Regions from separate parts of the Arthrobacter sp. JUb115 genome, predicted to be linked through region 1. Evidence: riboswitches for the same ligand, from Rfam matches in the RefSeq annotation. Region 1 holds a riboswitch; each other region holds the start of a gene.
The links. Region 1 has a riboswitch for S-adenosylmethionine ahead of EDF61_RS12735 (O-acetylhomoserine aminocarboxypropyltransferase/cysteine synthase family protein). Riboswitches for the same ligand answer to the same signal wherever they lie in the genome.
Positions count from the first base shown of each region.

Region 2: it holds a riboswitch for S-adenosylmethionine, as region 1 does, so the genes downstream of both, EDF61_RS02270 (O-acetylhomoserine aminocarboxypropyltransferase/cysteine synthase family protein) here and EDF61_RS12735 (O-acetylhomoserine aminocarboxypropyltransferase/cysteine synthase family protein) in region 1, are expected to answer to the same signal.
Region 3: it holds a riboswitch for S-adenosylmethionine, as region 1 does, so the genes downstream of both, EDF61_RS08695 (flavin reductase family protein) here and EDF61_RS12735 (O-acetylhomoserine aminocarboxypropyltransferase/cysteine synthase family protein) in region 1, are expected to answer to the same signal.

Region 1 is NZ_SOBS01000007.1:4,756-9,877, forward strand. It holds gene EDF61_RS12730 (CoA-binding protein) at 278-772, opposite strand; gene EDF61_RS12735 (O-acetylhomoserine aminocarboxypropyltransferase/cysteine synthase family protein) at 772-2,145, opposite strand; SAM riboswitch class I at 2,261-2,355, opposite strand; gene EDF61_RS12740 (histidine phosphatase family protein) at 2,467-3,027, shown strand; gene EDF61_RS12745 (RNA polymerase sigma factor) at 3,144-3,641, shown strand; gene EDF61_RS12750 (methylated-DNA--[protein]-cysteine S-methyltransferase) at 3,638-4,267, shown strand; gene katG (catalase/peroxidase HPI) at 4,366-5,122, opposite strand, start outside.
Region 2 is NZ_SOBS01000001.1:486,058-491,179, reverse strand. It holds gene EDF61_RS02280 (DUF1852 domain-containing protein) at 1-507, opposite strand, end outside; gene EDF61_RS02275 (LysR family transcriptional regulator) at 630-1,571, shown strand; SAM riboswitch class I at 1,804-1,894, shown strand; gene EDF61_RS02270 (O-acetylhomoserine aminocarboxypropyltransferase/cysteine synthase family protein) at 1,983-3,296, shown strand; gene EDF61_RS02265 (cystathionine gamma-synthase) at 3,293-4,498, shown strand.
Region 3 is NZ_SOBS01000004.1:176,085-181,206, reverse strand. It holds gene dnaB (replicative DNA helicase) at 1-59, opposite strand, end outside; gene EDF61_RS08695 (flavin reductase family protein) at 1,128-1,628, opposite strand; SAM riboswitch class IV at 1,723-1,839, opposite strand; gene EDF61_RS08690 (long-chain-fatty-acid--CoA ligase) at 2,216-3,823, shown strand; gene EDF61_RS08685 (PaaI family thioesterase) at 3,839-4,261, shown strand; gene EDF61_RS08680 (dihydrofolate reductase family protein) at 4,332-4,922, shown strand; gene EDF61_RS08675 (PQQ-dependent sugar dehydrogenase) at 4,930-5,122, shown strand, end outside.

The DNA of each region.
Region 1 (5,122 bases):
GGGTTTGGGCGGTTTGGTCTTGCGTTGCAGTGCTGTGGTTTGCAGATTTTTCGATCTGTGATTGAACGCGATGAGCACTCCGGGGCCACACCCACGGCATGCCGTGAGTCAATTGCGTCGACAATGGTTATGCAGAGGTCTTGTGCTTCCTTCGGAATGCTCCGCGCAAAAGTTCAGCCTCGTTGATCAGACCGGCCATTTCTGGAGATTTGCCGCAGGAAAATGGGTGCATGCAACGCAATGTTGCATGCACCCATTTCTTGGAGTCCTGGACTTCCTACGCGAGGACCTGGCGCTTGGAGGAAATCACGCCGGTGTTGAATCCAGCCAGGCGCAGGCCGCCGTGGAAGCGGGCGTGCTCGATCTTCACGCAGCGGTCCATGACCACATTCATGCCCGCGGCCTCGGCGCGCCGGGCCACTTTCTCGTGCCAGGATCCCAGCTGCAGCCACAGGGTCTTCGCGCCTACGGCCAGGGCCTCGTCCAGCACGGTAGGCAGGTCATCGTGCTTGCGGAAAACCTCCACCAGATCCGGGGTCTCCGGCAGATCGGCCAGCGACTTGTACACCGGCTGGCCCAGGATCTCATCGAGTACCGGGTTGATGAAATACACCTTGTACTTGGAAGATGAGAGCAGGTAGGTAGCCACGAAATAGCTGGCGCGCGATGGCTTGTTCGAGGCACCGACAATGGCGATGGACTTGGTGTCGCGCAGGATCTCCAGGCGCTGTGCGGCTCCAGGGCCTTCCCAAGCGGTATCAACGGCAGTCATTAGATTGCTCCCTTCGAAGCGGTTGGCAATGCGCAGGCGGAACCGTCATAGGCCGGAGCCTCGAACCCTGCGGCGGAAGCGGCAATCGCTTCCTGCGAAGCGGCCAGCGCCTGGTCCAGATCCCAGAGGATGTCCTCGACATCTTCCAGTCCTACCGACAGCCGGATCAGATCTTCTGGCACGCCAGCGGAGACCAGCTGCTCGGCGCTCAGCTGCTGGTGGGTGGTGGAGGCCGGGTGCAGCACCAGGGTGCGGGCATCGCCGATGTTGGCCAGGTGGCTGGCCAGCTGCAGGGCTTCGATGAACTTCGAGCCAGCTTCGCGCCCGCCCTTCACTCCGAAGCTGAAGACCGAGCCGACGCCCATGGGCAGCAGCTCCTTGGCCTGCGCGTGCTGCGGGTGGGATTCCAGGCCGGCATAGTTCACGTAGGTCACGCGCTCATCGGCCTGCAACCAGGCCGCGACCTGCTTCGCATTGGACAGGTGGTTGTCCATGCGCTGCGGCAAGGTCTCCAGGCCCTGGAGCAGCTGGAATGCGGACTGGGCCGGCAGGGCCGGTCCGAAGTCGCGCAGCTGCTCGCTGCGCAGCTTGGTCAGGAAGCCGTACTCGCCGAAGTTGTCCCACCAGGAGACGTTGCCGTAGCTGGCTACCGGTTCGGTCATGGTGGGGAACTTGCCGTTGCCCCAGTTGAACTTGCCCGACTCGATGACCACGCCGCCCAGGGTGGTGCCGTGCCCGCCGATGAACTTGGTAGCCGAGTGGATCACGATGTCCGCGCCGTGCTCGATAGGGCGCAGGATGTACGGGGGAGTGAGCGTCGAATCGACCACCAGCGGGAGATTGTGGCGGTGCGCCACCTCGGCCAGGCCCTTCAGGTCAGCGATGTCGCCGGACGGGTTGGCCACAACTTCGGTGTAGACGGCCTTGGTGTTCTCCTGGATCGCCGCTTCGAAGTCGGCGGGATCATTGGAGTCGATGAAAGTGGTGTTGATGCCGAAGCGGCGCAGCGAGACATCCAGCTGGGTGATGGTGCCGCCATAGAGCTTGGAGGATGCCACGATGTGGTCGCCTGCCTGGGCCAAGGCCGCGAAGGTGACGAATTCCGCGGCCATGCCCGAGCCGGTGGCTACCGCTCCGATGCCGCCTTCCAGCGAAGCCATGCGCTCTTCGAAAGCCGCCACGGTCGGGTTGCCGATACGCGAGTAGATGTTGCCGTACTTTTGCAGGGCAAAGAGGTTGGCCGCATCGTCAGCGTCCTTGAAAACGAACGAAGTGGTCTGGTAGATCGGCACTGCGCGTGAGCCGTGCTCGGCATCGGGGGTGCCTCCGGCATGCAATGCGCGGGTGCGGAAACCAAACTTGTGATCTGCCATGGTGGCTTACGACTCCTTGTCGACTGGGGTTTCGCGTGCACCGCAGGGCGGGCCGCGATCGAGGCAGGAATCCCGGAATCAATGTCGCTTCCTGCCGTGGTCCAACGGGTAAGCGGCTGCATCGTTTCTGGCGGTAGCACCGTATCCACCGGATGTGGCAGGTTGCTGCGGCGTCATCGAACCAGATCTCTCAGCCGCTCGGGATGGTGTAATAATCTTCGCAACATGACCGTTCGTGACCCAACTATGAGTCGTAACGTTGCGTATTGGAGCTGATATCGGAGATTCTTCGATACCTGTTGCCCCGGTTAGGCTGGATTCATGGATACTTCTCTGGCATTGGTTCGACACGGGCAGACAGACTGGAACCTTGCAGGACGCTTGCAGGGACGAACCGATATTCCGTTGAACGATACCGGGCGCGAACAGGCTCGCGAGGTCGGACGCAGGCTCATCGGCCAGAATTGGTCGCTGGTACTTGCTTCACCCTTGGAACGTGCCCAGGAAACTGCCGCGCTGATTGCCCAGCAGATCGGGGCTGAGACGGGGAACGCTGTTCCGGAACTCATTGAACGCGGCTTCGGCCCGCTGGAAGGCCGGATCATGGCCGAGGTCAGCGAAGCGGAATCGGCTGCTGCCAAGGACCTGCGTGAGCCGCGTGCCCAGATCTTGAGCCGTGCAGTGCCAGCGCTGCTGGACTTGGCCAGCAGGCATGCCGGGCGCAAGGTCATGATTGTCAGCCATGGGGCCACCATGCGCACCATCCGCGACGCATTGGCCGGAACCACGGATCCCCAAGGCGTGGAAAATGGCGAAATGCTCCACTTGGACTTGATCCGCCTTGAGCAGATCGCCAGCGAATTGGATCTGGTGGCATTCTAGGAATCCATGGGGTCTCTGCGAGAAGTAAATTTTTTTTCGTTCACGCCTCACAAAATGGTCTCCTCGTACGTTTACATGGTGAGAAGCCATGAAGGCGCAAGAATTCCAGGAGAGCCATGCAAGCACCGTTCGAGCGGATAGTCCAGGACTATGGACTGAACGTCCTGCGCGTTTGCCGTGCCCTGCTTGATGAGCATCGCGCGCAAGACGCCTGGTCCGAAACGTTCCTTGCCGCGCTCAAGGCGTACCCGCAACTGCCGGAGGACGCCAATGTCCTGGCATGGCTAGTGCGTATTGCCCGGAACAAAGCCATTGACGAGTTGCGCAGGAACAAGCCGGAAATCCTCATCGGCCAAGACGTGGACAGCCTGGCCCCATCAGCCCAACGGCCGGATCTGCAGTTGGAAAACCTGCAGCTGTGGCATGAGGTGAACCAGCTTCCTGGCACGCAGCGGCAGGTGGTGGCCTACCGCTACCTGGGCGGAATGAGCTACGCGCAAATTGCCGGAATCCTTTCCGGCACCGAAGCTGCCGCCCGGCGTTCGGGCGCCGATGGGATCAAGAATCTGCGGGCCCGGATGGATGACCAAGAACTATGGCGGGAGCAGCCATGAACGGAAAAAATTATCGGCAGCAGGCTACGGCCGCTGAAGCGCAAGTCCTCGACTCGCTGCAGGACCGGCTCGTTGAACGGGCCCGTGCACGGGAACTTGTTGATGTTGCCTATCGCGTGGTCGATAGCCCCGTGGGGGCCTTGCTGCTGGCCAGCACCGATGCCGGGCTGGTCCGGGTCGCTTTTGAATCCGAAGGCCATGACCGGATTCTGGAGGTGCTCTCGGAAAAGCTCAGCCCGCGGATCCTGCGCGACAAGTCGAGCCTGGATGGTGCCGCCCGGCAACTGGAGGAGTATTTCGCGGGCCAGCGGCATGGCTTCGATCTTCCGGTGGACTTGCAACTCTCCACCGAGTTCCGCCGCCAGGTGCAGCTGGAACTGGGTCAAATCGATTACGGGCATACCCTGAGCTACGCCCAGCTGGCGCAGCAGATCGGCAAGCCGAAGGCGGTGCGGGCCGTCGGTTCAGCCTGCGCCACCAACCCGATTCCCATCGTGCTGCCCTGCCATCGGGTGCTGCGCACCGATGGTTCATTGGGCGGCTACCTGGGAGGCTTGGAAGCCAAGTCCGAGCTGCTGAAGCTGGAGAACCCGGACTTCGCCAGCGGCGCCGCGACGCTGTTCTGACGGGCAGTTCCCGCATGAAACAAGTGCTGGGCTGCTGCCTCCCTTGCGGGAAGCAGCAGCCCAGCACTAATTGCTACGGGCTTGCAGCCCAGCAGCTGCTACTTGCTGCGCAGTTCGAAGCGATCTGCGTCCATGAGCTTGGCCCAAGCGGAGGCGAAGTCATTGACGAACTTCTCCTTGGCATCATCCGAAGCGTAAACCTCGGCCAGTGCACGCAGCTCGGAGTTGGCACCGAAGACCAGATCCACGCGGCTACCGGTCCAGCGGCCATCGGTGGTGGTGTAGGTCTGCTCGTCAGCGGACGGGGTCCATTCCAACCCCAGCTCCAGCAGGTTCGCGAAGAAGTCGTTGGTCAACGCGCCTGGGGTGTCGGTGAAGACGCCCAAGTTGGAGCCGTCCCAGTTATTGCCGATGACGCGCAGTCCACCGAGCAGTACGGTCGCTTCCGGTGCCGAGAGGCCCAGCAGATTCGCGCGGTCGATCAGCAGGTACTCGCTAGGCAGCTTGACGAAGCCCGAGTCGTAGTTGCGGAATCCGTCGGAAACTGGTTCCAGCCATGCGAACTGGTCAACGTCGGTTTGCTCCTGGGTTGCGTCTACGCGGCCCGGGGTGAATGGAACCTCGACCTGCTGGCCAGCTGCCAGGGCTGCCTGCTCGACTCCGACGTTGCCGGCTAGGACAACGACGTCCGCGAAGGAAGCCTTGATCCCGGAAGTGGCGTTGAAGTTGTCAACAATCTCTTCCAGCTTGGCAATTACCGGTTTGAGCTGCTCAGGCTGGTTCACGCTCCAGGAGACCTGTGGTTCCAGGCGGATGCGGCCGCCGTTAACGCCGCCGCGCTTATCCGAGGTGCGG
Region 2 (5,122 bases), on a different contig from region 1:
CTGGGCAAAACGCTGACGGTAGGCCTGTGAGTTCAAAAAATGCTGGAAGAGCTGTCCGTGGAGATCGCCGAAATCTTCTGGAAGTACCGGAACTCCGCTGTCATTGCACGAAGCTGGAAGCACCACGCTGAAGTCGTAATCGCGCACATAAGAAGAAAAATTATTGCCGACCATGCCCTGGGACCGAGTGCCGGTGAGTTTATCCACGATCGTGGTTTCAAGCACTTCTAAAAGGGGAAATTGCTGGCCGGTATTATCGGCAGAAAAATGCACATTTGCGGAAATGATTTCCAATTCAAGAGAATAGCGGTCACCCTGGGGATTGTCCCAGTGAGCCAAGGAATTGAAGCGACGGTTGATCATCGTCAGGGCATTGCGCAAGTTCTCTTCGCGGCGCTCTCCGCGTGCCAAATTAGCGAAGTTCGTGGTGGTGCGCGAATTTGTCGAAGGGGAGTAATTCTCGTCGAATCTGGTGGTGTTAATGCTGAAATTTAATGCGTCTGCCATGATGGCCAATCTGTATTTGGGAGGCCTGGGCAGGCCGAGGGAAAGTCGTTGCGTCAATCATGCAGGGTGATTCTTGATATCGGGTAACTCGATATAACTATGGATTGATATAGACTCTGGCTATGGTTCAGGGAACAAATGGATTGACGCTGCAGCAACTTCGTTATTTCGTGGCGGTCGCCTCCGAGGGGTCCATCTCGGCTGCCGCCGACCTCATTTACGTCGCGCAGCCCAGCATGTCCTCGGCGATGAAGGAACTTGAATCGCGGGTGGGGCGCACCTTGCTGGTGCGCTCGGCCAGGGGAGTGACGCTCACCGCCGAAGGCGCAGAATTCCTCGGCTATGCCCGGCAGGTGCTCGAGCAGGTGGAGCTTCTTGAACATCGATATCTCGGCCGGCCCTCCGCCCGGCGGCTGCTGGGCGTCTCCACCCAGCACTACTCCTTTTCGGTGGATGCCTTCGTGCGGATGGTGCAGGCCAGCGGGGCCGAGGAGTACCAGTTTTCGCTCCGCGAGACGCGCACCGAACAGATCATCGAGGACGTGCGCACGCTGCGCAGCGACATCGGGATCCTGTACCGCAACGACTTCAACCGGAAGGTCATCGACAAGTTGCTGCGCGAATCGCGGCTGGTCTTCCACCCGCTGTTCCTGGCCGATCCGCACATTTTCATCTCGCGCAGCAACCCGCTGGCCACCCGAACCCAGGTCACGCTCGAGGACCTCGAAGACCTGCCCCGGCTGACCTTCGACCAGGGGGCGAACAACTCGTTCTACTTCGCCGAAGAGGTGCTCTCCACGCGCTCCAGCCAACGCGAAATCCAGGTCTCGGACCGCGCCACCATCTTCAACCTCATGATCGGCTTGGGCGGGTACACGATCTCCACCGGCATCATCAGCGATGAGCTGGACCCCTCCATCGTGGCCATCCCGCTGGCCATCGAGGAGCGCATCGAAATCGGCTGGATCGACCACGCCGCCATCCCGCTCACCGACCAGGCCCAGCGCTACCTGCAAGAAGTGCGAACGGTGGTCGCCAGCTTCGGGGTAGAAGTGCTCGGCTGAGCCGCCAGCAGCGTAACCCCCGGTCATCGAGCACCGGCACATCGTCACAAACTTCCAGCAAAACCCCTGCATCACGCCGATTCATCTCAAAAGGTCGCGTCATAAAGTGCTGCCGGCCACCGCGTCATCATGACAACGAGAAGTCATATGAAGCGTGGCGGCCTTGTATGAAGCCGGGCGCCGGATACCGCTTGCGCCGTTTGCGGCAGATAGCCAACCATGGAAGAACAACAAACCATCAAGAGCGACTAAGAGATCTGGCTCGTTGACGTCGCAGCAACCATCGGGAAACCGAAAGGTGCTAATGCCAGGAACGATGGAGCAGTTCCGAACGCGTTTTTGCGTACTGTGCTTCGTGCCGCCGCACGATGCCAATCGGTGCACTCCCTCGCAGAGAATCGAGGAGGAGCTATGAGCCAGGAAACCGACGCGGTGCACGCAGGGTACCGCCCGAGCGGAGACTTCCGCCCGATGCTGCCGCCGCTGCACAATTCCGCGGCCTACCAATTCGCATCGCACGCCGAAGCGGTGGAGAAGTTCGCGCTGCGCCAGGCCGGCTTCACCTACTCGCGCACCGGCAACCCCACCGTTTCGATTCTCGAACAGCGCGTGGCCGCTTTGGAAGGCGGGGCCCACGCGGTGGCCACCGCCACCGGGCAGGCTGCCGTGGCCCTGTCCCTGCTGGCCCTGACCCAGGGTCCCAAGCACATCGTGGCCTCCTCCTCGCTCTATGGCGGCACCGTGGACCTGTTCACCGACACCTTCGCGGACTTCGGCATCCGCATCAGCTTTGTCGACCAGGCCGATCCGTCCGCTTGGGCCGCTGCCATTGAGTCGGACACCCGGGCGTTCTTCCTGGAGTCGGTCTCCAACCCGCTGTGCACCGTGGCCGATCTGCCCGCCATCGCGGCCATCGCCCACGAGCACAACATCCCGGTGGTGGTCGACAACACCCTGGCCACCCCGCTGAATGTGCGCCCGCTGGATTTGGGGGCGGACATCGTGGTGCACTCGGCCACCAAGGGCCTGGCCGGACACGGCTCGGTGCTCGGTGGGGTCGTGGTGGACTCGGGGAAATTCGACTTCTCCGATGCCGCCCGCTGGCCACAGATCGCCGCCCCGCGGGTGCGTCTGAACAACACCTCGCTGCTTGAGCGCCACGGACCGGCCGCCTACGCGATGCTGGTGCGCTCCAAGTTCCTGCACGACCTGGGCCCGACCCTGGCCCCGGCCAGCGCCCAGGGAATCCTGGCCGGAATCGAAACCCTGCCGGTGCGCGCCGCCCACGTGCAGCGCAGCGTCACCAGGCTGATCGACGCGCTTGCCGAGTATCCGGGCATTGCCGCCATCCACCACCCTTCGCTGCCCGAGCACCCCAGCCACGAGCTGGCCCGGGCGCTGGCGCCGAAGGGCACCGGCTGCGTGCTGGCCATCGAGCTGGCCCACCCATCCCTGGTTTCCCCGGTGATCGACGGGCTCAAGCTGATTTCCCTGGCCGCGAATGTGGGGGACACCCGCGCCATGGTCTCCCACCCGGCCACCATGACGCACTGCCGGCTCTCCGCACAACAGCTGGCCGACGCCGGCCTGAACACCTCCACCCTGCGCCTGTCGGTGGGATTGGAAGACCCCGCCGACCTGCTCGCAGATATCACCCAATCGCTGGATCTTGCATTGGCCGCAACCCAGGCCACCGCCGGCACCAAGGAAGTGAGTTTCGCATGAGCGGCTTCAACACCCTGGCCGTGCACGCCGGCCAGCACAAGGATCCGCACACCGGTGCGGTGATCCCGCCGATCTACCAGACCAGCACCTTCATCCAGGACGGCATCAACGTGCTGCGCGCCGGGCACGAGTACTCGCGCGGCTCGAACCCCACCCGCAACGGGTTCGAATCCCAGCTCACCGCGCTGGAAGGCGGCGCCGCCGGCTTCTCCTTCGCTTCGGGCATCGCCGCCGAAGACGCCCTGCTGCGCGCAGTGCTTCAGCCGGGCGACCACATCATCCTGGGCGCCGACGGCTACGGCGGCACCAACCGGCTGATCTCCAAGCTGCACAGCAAATGGGGGATCACCTCTTCCGCGGTGGACATCACCAACCTGGATGCGGTGCGCGCCGCGGTGCGCCCGAACACCGCGCTGCTCTGGGTGGAGACCCCGTCCAACCCGCTGCTGGGCATCGCCGACCTGGCCGGCTGGGCCGCCATTGCCGCCGAGCACGGCGCCCTGCTGGTGGTGGACAACACCTTCGCCACCCCGTACCTGCAGCGGCCGCTGGATTTCGGCGCCCACGCGGTGGTCCATTCCACCACCAAGTACATCGGCGGGCACTCCGACGTGCTCGGTGGCGCGGTCATCGTGGCAGACTACCTGCACCGCGGGCAGAGCCTGGCCGAAGCCGTCGGCTACCAGCAGTTCGCCGGGGGAGCGGTCTCCGGTCCGCAGGATTCCTACCTGGCCGCCCGCGGGCTGAAGACCCTGGGCCTGCGCATGGAACGCCACTGCGCCACCGCAACCACTCTGGCCCGCTGGCTCGATGACCGTCCCGAGGTCGCCCGCGTCTACTATCCCGGGCTGGAAAGCCATCCGGGCCACGAGCTCGCCAAGCGCCAGCAGCGCGGTTTCGGCGGGATCCTCTCACTGCAGCTCTCCGATGAAGCGGCAGCCCGCGCCTTCGCCGAGTCCATGGAATACTTCCAGCTCTCGGTGTCCCTGGGTGGGGTTGAATCCCTGGTCTGCTATCCGCGCGAAATGACCCACGCTTCGCTGATCGGCACACCGCTGGAGATTCCAGCGAACTTGGTCCGCCTCTCGGTGGGCATCGAGGAGCCCGAGGACCTGATTGCCGATCTGGAACGCGGGCTGGCCGCAGCCGCGAAGGCTTCCGAGGCCGACAGCATCCAGCACCGCAGCCTGGCTACCGCCTGACCTGCCGTCGCAGCACGCGGGCCGTCCGCACAGGAAGGCCCGCGTGCAAGACGTCGGCACCGCTTAGCGATTCGCGCCTCCGGGGCACTCCAAGCTTGCAAAACTGGGTTCCGACCTAATGATCTCCGGCATCGCGATCTGCGCCCCTCACGACGATTGCTTTCGGGGAGCCGCCTATGCCGCGAAATCCATTAGTTGGCGATGGCAAGGACGGGGCCGTGGTGCAGTGGGCTCCTCCGAGGAGGTTCAGGACTTGGAACCCGACTTGCCCAATGCGAAGGTCGGTGCCGTCGGCGCGCACGCCGGGGGATCGCCGCATGCGTTCGAGCTGCACACTTTCTCCCCTGAAGCCAAAGTGTTCGAGGATCAGGTATGCGGATCGATGAACGCCTCGGGCGTCCAATGGCTCACCAATACTGCGAAGACACCTGCGAACTATCGAGCCTCCCGGAGAACGCTGATGGGCAGGTCCGGCGAGCACGCAGTCAGATTCCAGGGCAGGATGGTGTGGGCCGGAGGAACGGCCAGTATCCTATACTGAGGCACAACGGCAGTCTGATGACAGTGCGACGTCCATCTGCTCTGAGCAGGCACATCCACGTCAGGAGTTCCCCAGCCGAGACG
Region 3 (5,122 bases), on a different contig from region 1:
TGTGGCGGCTTGCGCCCTGCGTCGGAATCTCGTCCTTCGTAAACCGGCTCAGCACTCATTGCAGACACTTCCATCCCCTATTGACCCGCTGGGAAAAATTATCCTTGCCTCATGGCAACGCTTCATCGTGTCAGTCGATACGGACATTTGGATGTCAGGCGCCTGTGGATATTTCTCTCCCGAACCCAACACTAGGGCTGTTATTAACAGGCGTAAACCTCATTATCCACAGAATATGTGGATAACACTCCTCTACCTGTGGAGTTCCCTGTTCACAGTCTGGGGAGAACTCTGTGGATTACCCCACTCTACGTATCATTAATATCTGTTGACTTGGTTGTTTGTATTCGCACACCTGTGGACAGAAACTTAATTCATTGAAGCTCACGCCAACCGACCCAAGGTTATCAACACCCTTAATCGCCCAGTTCCCGGGGTTTTTCACCCTTTGTACACATTTGCCCACGTCTTGTCCACAGTTTTGTGGATAACCTTGTGGATACTGGTGAATTTACAAAACCCTAAGTCACCGTGGATTAAATTCGCCAGCAAGGCCGGATCTTCCAGTAGTCCACAATCGGCTAGGGTTTCTGCGTTCGGGGGCGGTGGATAACTTAATGTGTGCAACGACTCGGCGGGCGAACCTGGATCAGCGACTGGGCTGCCGGCGCACTCTCGCCACTTCGCGTCCGCGACGCGCGCCAGTGAAGACCCCATAAAGCGCCGGTTTCATTTGTGATGCGCAGCCTTTGCATGGCTCGGAAACCCCATCCGAGGGTTGCCGGCAATTCGCTGCCACTCTGGTCCAGCGTGCAGCGAGGATCCATGAGCTACCTGCGCGGTTCTGTTCGACGACCCAGGCGGGTGGCGGATATGGCGAGTTCAAGGTTTCTCGCGACAGATACTTTGATGACGAGGTTATCGCCAAATGCCTGGGGCAGCTGGCCCAAGATGGCAGGCCATGAGATTGCCAGCCATCTTGCCACGTCTTCAGGGTGGCGAGAGAGAACGGGCATTGCCGGTGTCGAGGGCTGCGGGGAACGGCTCAACCCGCCTAACCGGAATTCAAAAAGCTCCGGCCAGATCGATGATTTGATCTGGCCGGAGCTTTGGAAGATGCGAAGCGCTTATACGAGCTCAGGAATCGGCAGCGAATGGAACCGCGAATCATGGAAGATCTGTGGCGAGTGCTCGGAGGTGCGGTGCCCGTGGACTTCCATCAGGACTACCCAGTGATCCCCCGCTTCGACCTCGTTGTAGATCGAAGTCTCCAGCCACAACGTGGAGTCGTTGACGAAGAGCGCGCCCTGGTCCGAGGAATAGGTATCGATTCCGCGGAACCGGTCGCCATTTTTCGACGCAATCTGAGCGCAGACACCATCATTGCGTTCGCTCAGCACTGAGACGCCAATGCGGCCAGCTTCGCGCAGCTTTGGCCAAGTGTTCGAGGACTTCTGCACGGCGAACATCACCAGTGCAGGTTCGAGGGAAACTCCCACGGTAAACGATGAAGCGACAATTCCGGTCTTCACGCCATCCAGTTCTGCACAGAGGGCGGCTACCCCTGATGGATGCTGAGCGAAAACCTTGCGCAGGGTCAACGGGTCAAGTTCAAGATTCAATGACATGGCTCGATTCCTTTGGGTCTTGCCCACCGCGCAGTAGCCTGCAAGCATTGGCTTCTCGTTACTCGAAGCCGCTTGGGCTGAAGTTCCGCGCCGTGTGCGGTACTTGTTCCAGCACATTTTGCGTGGAACCGAATCCTCACCTGGAGCACCCCACTACCGTTGAGAGGGTTGCCGATCAGCAAGCCAGGGCTTATAGCTGATGCTCTTGATTCTGTTTAAAACGATATGGCTCATGACGAACAGCCGTCAAACATTTCACTTCGCAAATCGCAATATTCGACGCAATATTCGATCCAAGGCCCCGCCAGAAGTCCTTGGGCAGTCTTTTATTCGCCATACGCCGCGCTTCTTGAACGCTTCGGCCCCATGATCGCAGCAGGCTTCCGCCGCTCTTGATTCGGCAGAACACTAACTCCTCCCCTGGGCTCGGGGCCCTGGCGCGAATTCCCTACCGCCCACCGTAATGAAACTTGGTTTCCCGGCATGACGCTGAGGTTCATGCCACTATTGGTCATGGAGTGCATTGAGTCACACTCCTGCTTATTGTTCTCCGTAACCATCGATGACGATTGAGGAATAGCCACACCATGGTAGAGATTCAGGCAAACCATTCAGAATTGACCCCACTGCGTTTCTTGGAACGCACAGCCGAGGCCTATCCGAAGAAGACCGCCGTCATCCATGGAACTCGCAGCTTCTCCTATGAAGAATTCGAAGCACGGGTGCACCGCTTTGCCCAGGCGCTGAAGGCTCGCATTGAGCCGGGCGACCGCGTGGCCGTGCTGGCACCGAATACTCCCGAAATGCTCATGGCGCATTACGCCGTACCGCTGGCAGGCGCAGTCCTCGTTGCCCTGAACACCCGACTCTCGGCCCACGAGCTGCAATACATCATTGATCATTCTGCTGCCAAGCTGATGCTTGCCGACACAGAGCTGCTGGAAAACACGAAGACCCTGCGCCGCGATAACCCAACGCTGGAGGCGCTCATCGAGATCACCGATGACCAGTACGCCGGAGAACGTCCGGACGTGCCCGTGGACGCCACCTTGGACGAGCTAATCGCACAAGCCTCGGATGAAAGACTTCCCTACGCCATCGCCGACGAGCGGGCTCCGATCACTCTCAATTACACTTCGGGCACCACCGGCAAGCCGAAGGGCGTGCTCTACTCGCACCGCGGCAGCTACCTGAACTCGTTGGGCGAAGCGCACCACCAGGGCTTCACGGCCAAGACCCGCTACTTGTGGACCCTGCCGATGTTCCACTGCAACGGCTGGTGCACTCCATGGGCCGTCACCGCAGCGGGAGGAACGCACCTGTGCCTGCGCGGCGTGCGCGAAGATTCCGTTTGGGATGCCATCGAGGATCTTGGAACCACCCACTTGTGCGGCGCTCCGACCGTCTGCTCAATCATCGCCGACTCCACCCGCGCCCACCAGCTCGATGCTCCACTGCGCATCACCACCGCAGGTGCTCCCCCGTCCCCGGCAATCATCTCCAAGCTGCAGAAGCTGGGCATCGAGGTAGTCCATGTATATGGCCTCACCGAGGTATACGGACCGTACACGGTGTGCGAGTACCAGGATGAGTGGGATGCCCTCGATGGCCCGGACCGGGCCGCGAAGCTCGCCCGCCAAGGCGTTGGCATGATTACCGCCGAGTCCGCACGCATTGTTGACGAGAACATGAACGATGTCCCGGCGGATGGACAGACCATGGGCGAAATCGTGCTGCGCGGCAATAACGTCATGATCGGCTACTACCGCGATGAAGCGGCCACTACCCAAGCTTTCCATGGCGGCTGGTTCCACACCGGCGATCTGGGTGTCATGCACCCGGATGGCTACATCCAGGTGCGCGACCGGTCCAAGGACATCATCATTTCCGGCGGCGAGAACATCTCCACCATCGAGGTGGAGCAAGCCCTCGCCTCGCACCCAGAGGTGCTGGACCTGGCCGTCATCGGCATCGCGGACGAGAAATGGGGCGAGCGTCCGGTGGCATATGTCATCCGCGCCAGCGGATCCTCCCTGGACGCGCAAACGCTGATTGAATTCGCCCGCGAAAAGCTTGCCGGTTTCAAGGTGCCGCGCACCATCGTCTTCCCGCAGGATCTGCCGCGCACCTCCACTGGTAAGGTGCAGAAGAATGTCCTGCGCGCCCAAGCGCTCGAAGCCAGCACACCGAACTAGCCTGAGGATCACCAATTGGAAAACACTGCACCGCGGATTCCCAACAAGACCAGCCGCTTCACCGAAAGCATCGGACTGGAATTCGACGAAATCACGGCCACGGAAGTACGCGGCCACGCGCAGCTGGACGAGAACCACCACACCCCTTGGGGCGTGGTGCATGGCGGCGTTTACACCTCGATCATCGAGAGCGCAGGATCAGTGGGCGCCAGCTACGCGGTGGCCGAACGCGGGCAATTCGCCGTGGGCGTGCACAACGCCACCGACTTCCTGCGCCCTTCCACCGGAGCACGGGTTCAGGTAATCGCCACCGCGCTATTCCAAGGGCGCACCCAGCAGCTCTGGGAGGTCATCATCACCGATGAATCCACCGGCAAGCAGCTATCCCGCGGCCAGTTGCGCACCCAGAATGTGGATTTGCCTGAGAATCCGGCCTAGCTGGTTTTCACACCGCGAGCACGGGCGTACGGTAGGTGGCATCTAACGCTCAAGCTCCAGGAGATTCGCCATGAGTGCGACCTATACCTTCGATGTGTTCAGCAGCCTCGATGGCTTCGGCAGCGCCGCCGGCGATTGGGGCGGCTACTGGGGAAAACAGGGGCCAGAGCTGTTAGCCCACCGCCTCGCGCTCTACACTCCGGCTTGCCGCATGGTTTTCGGGGCCAACACCTTCCGTCTCTTCAGCCGCTTCTGGGCAGAAATCGAGGCGAATCCCGAGGTTGAAGACGCGTGGGGTGTGGCCCTGCACGACAAGCCCGCCACCGTCATCTCCACCACCCTGGAAGAGCCGCTGTCCTGGCCAAACCCCACGCTGGAGCGCGCTGATGCACTGGAAGTCGTCGCACAGCTCAAGGAAGCTTCAGATGTGCCGCTGCGCTCCCACGGCTGCTTAGCGATGAACCATTCCCTGCTGGCGGCAGGTCTTGTGGACTTCATCCAGGTGACCATCTTCCCGGTACTGACCGGGCATAGCGGTTCTGCCCCGGTACTTGGCGGGGTCGATGACTACGATCTGGAACTTGTCGAGTCCAAGCTGCTGGACGGACGGATCCAGGAACTGACTTATCGCCCGACGCGCCATCAACCAGCCCATGCATAGCAGCTCGATGAAGCGCATTCTGGGTACCTGCCTAGTGCTCGGCGCAGTGTTCCTCGCCGGATGCTCCGCGCCAACCCCGCCTTCAGCTCCAGCTACCGAATCGCAAGCTGTTCCAGCACCACTGGCCACCGGCTTGGACGCCCCATGGTCCATGGTTTACGCCCAAGACAGCCTGCTGGTCAGCGAACGCGATTCTGGGC